DNA from 2 places in the Vibrio sp. M260121 genome. Region 1 is predicted to be linked to the other one. Evidence: predicted binding sites of a transcription regulator. Region 1 holds the regulator's gene; the other holds the start of a gene.
What was found. Region 1 encodes MetJ, which represses methionine synthesis genes. Its sites were predicted from a motif close to TTAGACNTNTANANGTCTAA; they were not measured.

Region 1 (4,497 bases):
GACATCAAAGGGATCAAACGATGCACAGCGTTGGGCAGTCAGTGCGGTAAGTGCATCAAGCAAGCTAAAGAAATTTTAGCGGAAACAGAATACTTAATACTGAAACAAGCTAGCTAATTATTCGCTAAGCCTTTTTGACACCTTCTCATTTGCTTCTACATTTAAATGAAGCCAAAGAGGAGGGCTTTGTCATGAAAGGCGATCCAATCATAATCCAACATCTCAATAAAGTGCTCGGCAACGAGCTCGTCGCTATCAATCAATATTTCCTGCACGCTCGTATGTACAAAGACTGGGGTTTAAAGCACCTCGCTGACAAGGAGTACCACGAGTCGATCGATGAAATGAAGCACGCTGACCACCTGATCGAACGTATCTTGTTTTTGGAAGGTCTGCCTAACTTACAAGATCTTGGTAAGTTGATGATTGGGGAAGATACCAAAGAAATGATCGAATGTGATTTGAAGCTCGAAATGGCAGCCATCCCAGATCTAAAAGATGCCATCGCTTATGCGGAAGATATTCGTGATTATGTTTCGCGTGACCTTTTTCAAGATATTCTTGAGGACGAAGAAGAACATGTTGATTGGCTTGAGACGCAATTGGGCTTGATCGAAATGTCTGGTATCGAAAATTACTTACAAGCGCAGTACGTCGACGAAGAGTAGGATTATATTTCGCTGTTTTCTCGTCGAAAGAAAGTGATTAAAAGTGCACCTGATCTGTCTATCAGGTGCTAATCGCAGATATCTGGTCTTATCTCTTACATTATTACCTTTTTTAAGGATATCGCTCGCAATCTTACCTATGAAGATTGACTTCTATCCTTTAGAATTTATTCCCCCTTACCGAAAAAATAACAAAAGAGAAACGATCCATGTCTGAAGACAATCGCCAAGAAGTCACCCCAGAAGAAGAACGCCGCCAACAAGCATTGGACTACCATGCGTACCCAACCCCAGGAAAAATTGCAGTAGAACTGACTAAGCCAGCAGAGACAGCAAATGATCTTGCATTGGCATACAGCCCTGGTGTTGCAGAGCCTGTACGTGAAATCGCGCAGAACGCTGATAACGTGTACAAGTACACGGCGAAAGGCAATATGGTTGCGGTTATTTCTAACGGCACGGCGATTCTTGGTCTTGGTAACCTTGGACCACTAGCATCTAAACCAGTAATGGAAGGTAAAGCGCTGTTGTTCAAACGCTTTGCTGGTCTAGATTCAATTGATATCGAAGTAAAACACCGCACGATCGACGAATTTGTCGACACAGTAGCCAACATTGCTGACACTTTCGGTGGTATTAACCTAGAAGATATCAAGGCACCAGATTGTTTTGAGATTGAAAAGCGTCTTATCGAACGCTGTGACGTACCTGTATTCCACGATGACCAACACGGTACTGCAATCGTAACCGCTGCGGGTATGTTGAACGCAATCGAGCTGCAAGGTAAGAAGCTAGAAGAATCAACCATCGTTTGTCTTGGTGCGGGGGCTGCGGCCGTGGCATGTATGGAGCTGTTGATCAAATGTGGCGCAATGCGTGAGAAGATCTACATGCTGGATCGTAAAGGGGTGATCCATACACGTCGTGACGACCTAAACGAATACAAACAGTTATTCGCAAACAACACAGATAAGCGTACGCTAGAAGACGTGATTGAAGGTGCGGACCTGTTCTTGGGTGTATCAGGTCCAAACTTACTACCTGCAGAAGCATTGAAGCTGATGGCAGATAAACCTGTTGTGTTCGCATGTTCAAACCCAGATCCAGAAATCAAACCAGAATTGGCTCATGAAGTGCGTGATGACTTGATCATGGGCACTGGTCGTAGCGACTACCCGAACCAAGTAAACAACGTTCTGTGTTTCCCATTCATCTTCCGTGGTGCATTGGATGTTCGTGCGAGTGAAATTAATGATGAAATGAAGCTTGCGGCAGTCGATGCGATTCGTGAATTGGCAAAAGAGCCAGTACCAGAAGCTGTATTGAAGGCAGCTGGCGTAGACAAGCTAGAGTTTGGCTCTGATTACATCATTCCAAAACCAATGGATCCACGTCTACTACCACGCGTAGCAAAAGCGGTTGCTCAAGCTGCGGTTAATTCAGGTGTAGCGCGTATTGAGATGCCAGAAAACTACATGGCGGAGTAAGCCAAAGTCATTTCTGACAGCAAAGAAAAGGGACGCGATGGCGTCCCTTTTTAGTTTGGTCTGAAACTGTCCCCGGTGCAGCTTCATCGTGTTGACGAATTTGTAAGCAATTATTCTTCGTCAAACGCTTCGAATTCGATGCCCATTGCCGTCATCAGCGCTTTCGCTTCTGTAGGAATATCATCTGGGCGGTCTTTACGAAGGTCTTCATCAGTTGGCAGTGGTTGACCTGTGTAAGCGTGTAGGAACGCTTCACATAGTAGTTCACTGTTAGTCGCATGGCGTAAGTTGTTGATCTGGCGGCGAGTTCGCTCATCAGTCAGCACTTTTAAAACTTTTAGCGGGATAGAGACGGTAATCTTTTTTACTTGTTCGCTTTTTTTACCGTGCTCAGCATACGGGCTAATGTATTCGCCATTCCAGTCAGCCATTGCGCACCTTCATTAATGTAATAAGTTAGAAAAATAAATATAGGTGCTGATTTTAGCTGCATTTACCGCCATAAGCAAAGACATATAGACGTCTAGAAGTGTTGACGTCTTATTTTTAGACAAGTAAAGTGAGGTTAATAGTTAGGGAAGCGTATTAATCAATTGAACAATACAAGCTAGATATAGCGCATTCCCATTTAGATGTCACCACCCGTGAAAGGATACACTCATGAGCACCCGTAAGCCTGCAACCATTGCTGTACGCACTGGTATCGAGTCAGACAGTCAATACCACGCTGTTGTACCACCAATCTACCTTTCGACTAACTATGGCTTCCCAGCGTTTGGTGAAGTCCCACAATATGATTACACCCGTTCTGGTAACCCTAACCGAGGTTTGCTCGAGCAAGCGTTGTATGAGCTTGAATCAGGCAAAGGTGCGGTTGTCACTAACTGCGGTACATCAGCGCTAAACCTTTGGGTATCGGCATTTCTTGGTCCTGATGACTTAATTGTTGCGCCACACGATTGTTACGGCGGTACTTATCGTCTTTTCAATACTCGTGCGAACAAGGGTGATTTTAAAGTGCAGTTTGTTGACCAGTCGGATCAGCAAGCGTTGGATGCGGCGATTGCGAAAAAGCCAAAGCTTATCTTGCTAGAAACACCATCAAACCCACTCGTACGCGTTGTTGATATTGCGGCTGTGTGTGAGAAAGCAAAACAAGTCGGCGCTTTAGTCGCAGTGGACAATACCTTTTTGACACCTGTGTACCAAAAGCCTTTGGAGCTTGGTGCGGACTTTGTTATCCACTCAACAACGAAATACATTAATGGTCACTCTGACGTGATCGGTGGTGTGGTGATCACCAAGAGCGAAGAGCATGCCGAAGAATTAGCATGGTGGGGTAACTGCATTGGCGCTACGGGTACGCCATTCGACAGCTACATGACACTTCGAGGAATTCGTACGTTGGGTGCACGAATGCGAGTTCACGAAGAAAGCTCTCAGCAAGTGTTAGCGTATTTGCAAACGCAATCTTTGGTGGCGAAGATCTATCATCCAAGTTTGCCAGAGCATCCAGGTCATGACATCGCGAAGAAGCAACAGTCGGGCTTTGGTTCTATGCTGAGCTTTGAGTTTGCTGGCTCATTTGATCAGCTAAAAGTGTTTGTTAAAGAACTTGAGCTCTTTTCTCTTGCAGAATCGCTAGGTGGCGTAGAAAGCTTGATTTGCCACCCAGCTTCAATGACGCATCGTGCGATGGGTGAAGAAGCACTGGCTGAAGCAGGTGTCTCTCAACAGTTACTGCGTTTATCTGTTGGCTTAGAAGATGCGCAAGATCTGATTGCCGATCTTGAACAAGCATTCGCGAAAGCAGCACAGTAATTGGGAGAGGAAGGTCATGAGTGTACAACGTCAGCTGCATAAATTTGGCGGCAGCAGCTTAGCGAACCCCGAGTGCTACCAGCGCGTGGTAACTATTCTTAAAGAGTATTCGGCAGAAAATGACTTGGTGGTGGTCTCTGCGGCAGGGAAAACCACCAACCGCTTGATCGAGTTTTTAGAAGGCTTAGATAAAGATGGCCGCATTGCCCATGAAGCCTTGCAGAGCTTGCGACAGTTCCAAACTGAATTGGTAGAAGCTTTACTAGAGGGTGAAGTTCAAGCGCAACTGCTTGCTTCTCTTCAAGATGAATTCAGTACCTTGGCAGAGTTAACAGCGCCACTAACTGAAACACAAAAAGCGGCGGTTTTAGGTCATGGCGAAGTATGGTCCTCACGCTTACTGGCTGCGCTGTTATCACAGCAGGATCTGCCAGCAGTAGCGCAAGATTCACGTGTCTTTCTGCGTGCGGAAGCTGGCACACAGCCAGAGGTTGATCGTGCTCGTTCATATGTATTGATTA
Region 2 (4,497 bases), on a different contig from region 1:
TCGATCAGACCTTGTTGCTCAAGCAGTAGAAGAGAACGACCAAGGTTGGTTGGATCGTTTGGTACTGCGATACGAGCACCATCTTCGATCTCATCCACTGATTTTACTTGCTTAGAGTAACCAGCAATTGGGTATACGAAAGAATTACCAGCCGTTACTAGCTTGTAGCCACGGTCAGTTACTTGCTGGTCTAGGTATGGCTTGTGTTGGAACGCGTTTGCGTCGATTGAGCCATCATCTAGCGCTGCGTTTGGTGTTACGTAATCAGTAAAGGTAACAAGCTCAACGTCCAGGTTGTATTTCTCTTTAGCAACTTTTGCTGCAACTTCAGCAACTTGTGCCTCCGCACCTGCCATCACGCCAACTTTTACTTTGTTCACGTCAACTTCTTTTTCGCCACAACCAGCAAGAACCAGTGCAGAAGCGGCAGTTGCAACAGTCAAAAGACTCTTAAGGCTAAATTTCATCTTTATCTCCTTATAATTGATATTTTCAATTCTTATCTGTGGTCTACGCGGCGTACGATTGCATCACCGATAGACTGAATAATTTGTACTAGAACAATCAGCATCACGACAGTTACGGCCATGATGACAACATCATAACGGTGGAAGCCATAACGGATGGCTACGTCACCAAGACCGCCGCCGCCTACTGTTCCTGCCATTGCTGAATAGCTTACTAGTGTTACTAGGGTAATCGTCACTGAGTTAACAATAGTCGGCATTGCTTCAGGAAGCAGAACTTTTGTGATGATTTGTGTTGGTGTCGCACCCATAGATTGCGCAGCTTCAACCAAACCTGATGGAACTTCCAGTAGTGCGCCTTCAATTAGACGCGCCACAAATGGGATTGCACCTATGGTCAAAGGTACGATTGCTGCTGTTGTACCGATAAAAGTACCAACCAACAGTTTGGTTACTGGGATAATTGCAACCATCAATACTAGGAAAGGAACTGAACGACCCACGTTGACGATCGCGCCAAGAATGCCGTTGAGTTTGGTGTTTTCCAGTAGGCCACCTTTTTTAGTGGTATGCAGAATCACACCAAGAGGAATGCCAACCGCGAAACCAACGATGCCCGCAACCGCCACCATGTAGAAGGTTTCCCACGTTGCGCCCAAAAGTAGGTTGCTGTTTAAGCTCAGCCATTCAGAAATCGTATTAAAGGACATAGCCAAGTACCTCTACTTTCACGTTGTGCTCACGCAGGAATTCAATCGCTGCGTTATCGTCTTCTTCACTACCAAACAGTTCCGCGACCATCATGCCGAACTTCACGCCGCCGGCGTAATCGAGATCAGAACTTAGGATGCTCACGTCGATGTTGTACTTACGAGCGATTTGTGTCATCAGAGGGGCATCCACAGTTGCGCCAGTAAACTCTAGGCGAACCAATGGGTAGCTGCTTTCTACGCGCGTAGTTTGTAAGCGTGCTTGGTAATCTTCTGGGATAGAAAGATCCAAAGTAGAGCGAATGAACTCGTGCGCCAGTGCAGTCTTCGGATGCGCGAAGATTTCACCAACGGTGCCTTTTTCCACTAGTTCACCATCACCGATGATCGCCACTTCGTGACAGATGCTCTTAACCACTTCCATTTCGTGAGTGATCAGTAGAATGGTGATTTCTAGCTTGCGGTTGATTTCTTTTAGTAGTTCTAAGATGGATTGAGTCGTTGCTGGATCCAGTGCACTGGTTGCTTCGTCACACAGCAAAACGCTAGGGTCTGATGCCAGTGCACGTGCAATCGCTACGCGTTGCTTTTGACCACCACTTAGGTTTGCTGGGTAGCTTTCATGCTTGTCTGAAAGACCAACGAGTTTAAGTAGCTCAGTCACTTTTGTTGTTATTTGCGCTTTGTCTTTGCCTGCTAGCTCAAGAGGGAGTGCGACATTGTCGAAAACGGTGCGAGACGACAGCAGGTTAAAGTGTTGGAAGATCATCCCGATGTTACGGCGAGTTTCTCCCAATTGCTTTTTGCTTAACTTGGTTAGATCAACGCCATCTACGATGATGGAACCCGATGTCGGGGCTTCCAGCATGTTCACACAACGGATCAGGGTACTTTTACCCGCGCCCGATGAGCCGATAACACCAAAGATGGTGCCCTTCGCGATATCTAGATTAATGTCCTTAAGGGCAAGAATTTCCTTACTGCCTTGGTAGAACACTTTATTGACGTCTTTTATTTCTATCATGTTTCAACCTGCACAGAGATACTGGGAACTTCGCTGTTAAAAACGGCTTTTAACAGGAGTAAATTTTGAACTCTATCTCAATTCTCAGTTGATGCTATGGGTTAAGCAGTAGTAAGTCAATAGATATTTTTACGTCTAGACGTCTAAATGTATGGATGTTCTGTTGGGAAAATAAAACAGAGGATGTTTGGCGGAAAGGAATATAAAAGAGGGATATTCAAGATTTACCGATTCTCGGGCGACAAATCAACTGTTTTGTCGCTCACTCACGCCAATTAGATAGTGTGAGTGCTTATAAGGTATGTAATAATCTGATGAAACCGAGTAAATAGAGAAATACGTTTTGGCAAAACCTGCTGTTTTTATCGATCGTGACGGCGTGATCAACGTTGACCACGGCTACGTTCATGACGAACATGATTTTGAGTACATTGACGGTGTCTTTGAAGCGACAAAAGCGCTGAAAGATAAAGGCTACCTGTTGGTGCTTGTGACCAATCAATCTGGCATTGCACGTGGTAAATTCAGCGAAGACCGTTTCTTATCTCTGACTCAGTGGATGGACTGGAATTTCGCTGACAATGGCGTTGAGTTCGACGGCATCTATTACTGCCCACACCATCCAGAACATGGCATTGGTGAGTACAAGCAAGATTGTGAGTGCCGTAAGCCAAAGCCAGGCATGTTTATTTCTGCACGTGACTTCTTGAAGATCGACATGGAGAAATCTGTGATGATCGGCGACAAAGCCGAAGACATGATGGCAGCAGAAGCAGCAGGCGTTGGCACTAAGATTTTGGTTCGCACTGGTAAGCCAGTAACAGAACAAGGCGAAGCCATTGCAACAGTAGTATTGGATAGCATTGCAGATGTGCCTGCTTACCTAAACAAGTAATCGCCATTACTGACTGAGATAAGGGAAGCCGCTGCTTCCCTTTTGTTTGATTCCTTCTTTTAGTCTGAACACTTATGAGCAAAAAACTCACCATTCTTGATATCGCGAAATTGGCTGGCGTGGGCAAGTCGACGGTCAGCCGTGTGCTTACCAATGATCCCAAGGTAAAACCGCAAACGCGTGAGAAGGTAGAGCAAATCATTCGTGAATCAGGCTACGTCCCATCAAAGTCGGCGCAGTCGATGCGTGGTGGCAGTCAAAAGGTGATCGGCGTGATCATCTCTCGTTTGGATTCACCATCAGAAAACCGCGCTGTTGGGACCATGCTCAACGCTTTGTACTCAGCTGGGTACGATGTCGTGATCATGGAGAGCCAGTTCGATCGCGATAAAACCAATGAGCATTTGGATGTGCTTAAACGTCGTAATGTCGATGGAGTGATCGTGTTTGGCTTTACTGGATGTGATGAGCAAGCTTTGGCGGAGTGGGGCAATCGCATTGTCGTGATCGCGATGGACACGCAAATGGTTTCCTCGATCAATTACGACAACCATGGCGTTATCGATATGGCGCTCTCTCACCTGGAACAACAATCTATTTCTCGTATTGCCTACATTGGTGTTGATCCAGAAGATCGCACCACAGGTCTTGCACGCCTTAATGCTTACCAATCTTGGTGTGAGAAAAAGCGCATCGAGCCTTGCTTTCAAACTGGCAAGCTCAACCACGAAAGTGCTTATCAGTTGGTGGATCAAGTCCTTCAATCCGATACACAAGCCATCGCTTGTGCCAGTGACACTATCGCTCTCGGTGTAATTAAACGTCTGCAAGAAGTGGGACGTGAAGACGTGGTGGTTACCGGTGTCGGTGGTAACGAATTACTTTCTTTTCTCTTTCCTAATGTCTTCAGCGTGGATCCAGGCTACTCTCATGCTGGTGAAAAAGCCGCTAACATGCTGATTAATCAATTAAATGGTGATGAGTCTGTGGTGCATTTTACCCAGCAGCCTATCCGTCATTAATCCACCCTTCGATGATCTGCTCTAAAATTATACTGTGATCATTCTCAATTAATGGGACTGTTCCCATTTTGTTTTTGAATGCGAAATGGCACTATTAAAATCATCAGATGGGAATGTTCCCATTATAAAAATAAAACGATGAATTGAATGTATCCAATACAGGGTGGACAAAGTTATGAGTAAGATTGCGCGTCAAGATGTACAGCGTCTTATTGAGCTGGTCGGGGGATCGGACAATATTGCCAGTGTAAGCCACTGCTTAACTCGCTTGCGTTTCGTGTTGAATGACACTGACAAAGCCGATACAAAACAGTTAGATGCACTGCCTATGGTGAAGGGCTGCTTTACCAATGCCGGTCAATTTCAGGTCGTTATCGGC

Region 2: metN (methionine ABC transporter ATP-binding protein MetN) is a predicted target of MetJ. The motif match lies at 2,329-2,348, and genes of this name have one in related genera.

What each region holds. Positions count from the first base shown of each region.
Region 1 is NZ_JATABF010000060.1:1,593-6,089, forward strand. Features, by position in the region: gene QTO06_RS23180 (bacterioferritin-associated ferredoxin) at 1-117, shown strand, start outside; gene bfr (bacterioferritin) at 192-668, shown strand; gene QTO06_RS23190 (malic enzyme-like NAD(P)-binding protein) at 878-2,155, shown strand; gene metJ (met regulon transcriptional regulator MetJ) at 2,266-2,586, opposite strand; gene QTO06_RS23200 (O-succinylhomoserine (thiol)-lyase) at 2,816-3,976, shown strand; gene QTO06_RS23205 (bifunctional aspartate kinase/homoserine dehydrogenase II) at 3,993-4,497, shown strand, end outside.
Region 2 is NZ_JATABF010000032.1:27,070-31,566, reverse strand. Features, by position in the region: gene QTO06_RS16765 (MetQ/NlpA family lipoprotein) at 1-467, opposite strand, end outside; gene QTO06_RS16760 (methionine ABC transporter permease) at 500-1,177, opposite strand; gene metN (methionine ABC transporter ATP-binding protein MetN) at 1,167-2,201, opposite strand; gene gmhB (D-glycero-beta-D-manno-heptose 1,7-bisphosphate 7-phosphatase) at 2,545-3,096, shown strand; gene treR (trehalose operon repressor TreR) at 3,171-4,118, shown strand; gene treB (PTS trehalose transporter subunit IIBC) at 4,294-4,497, shown strand, end outside.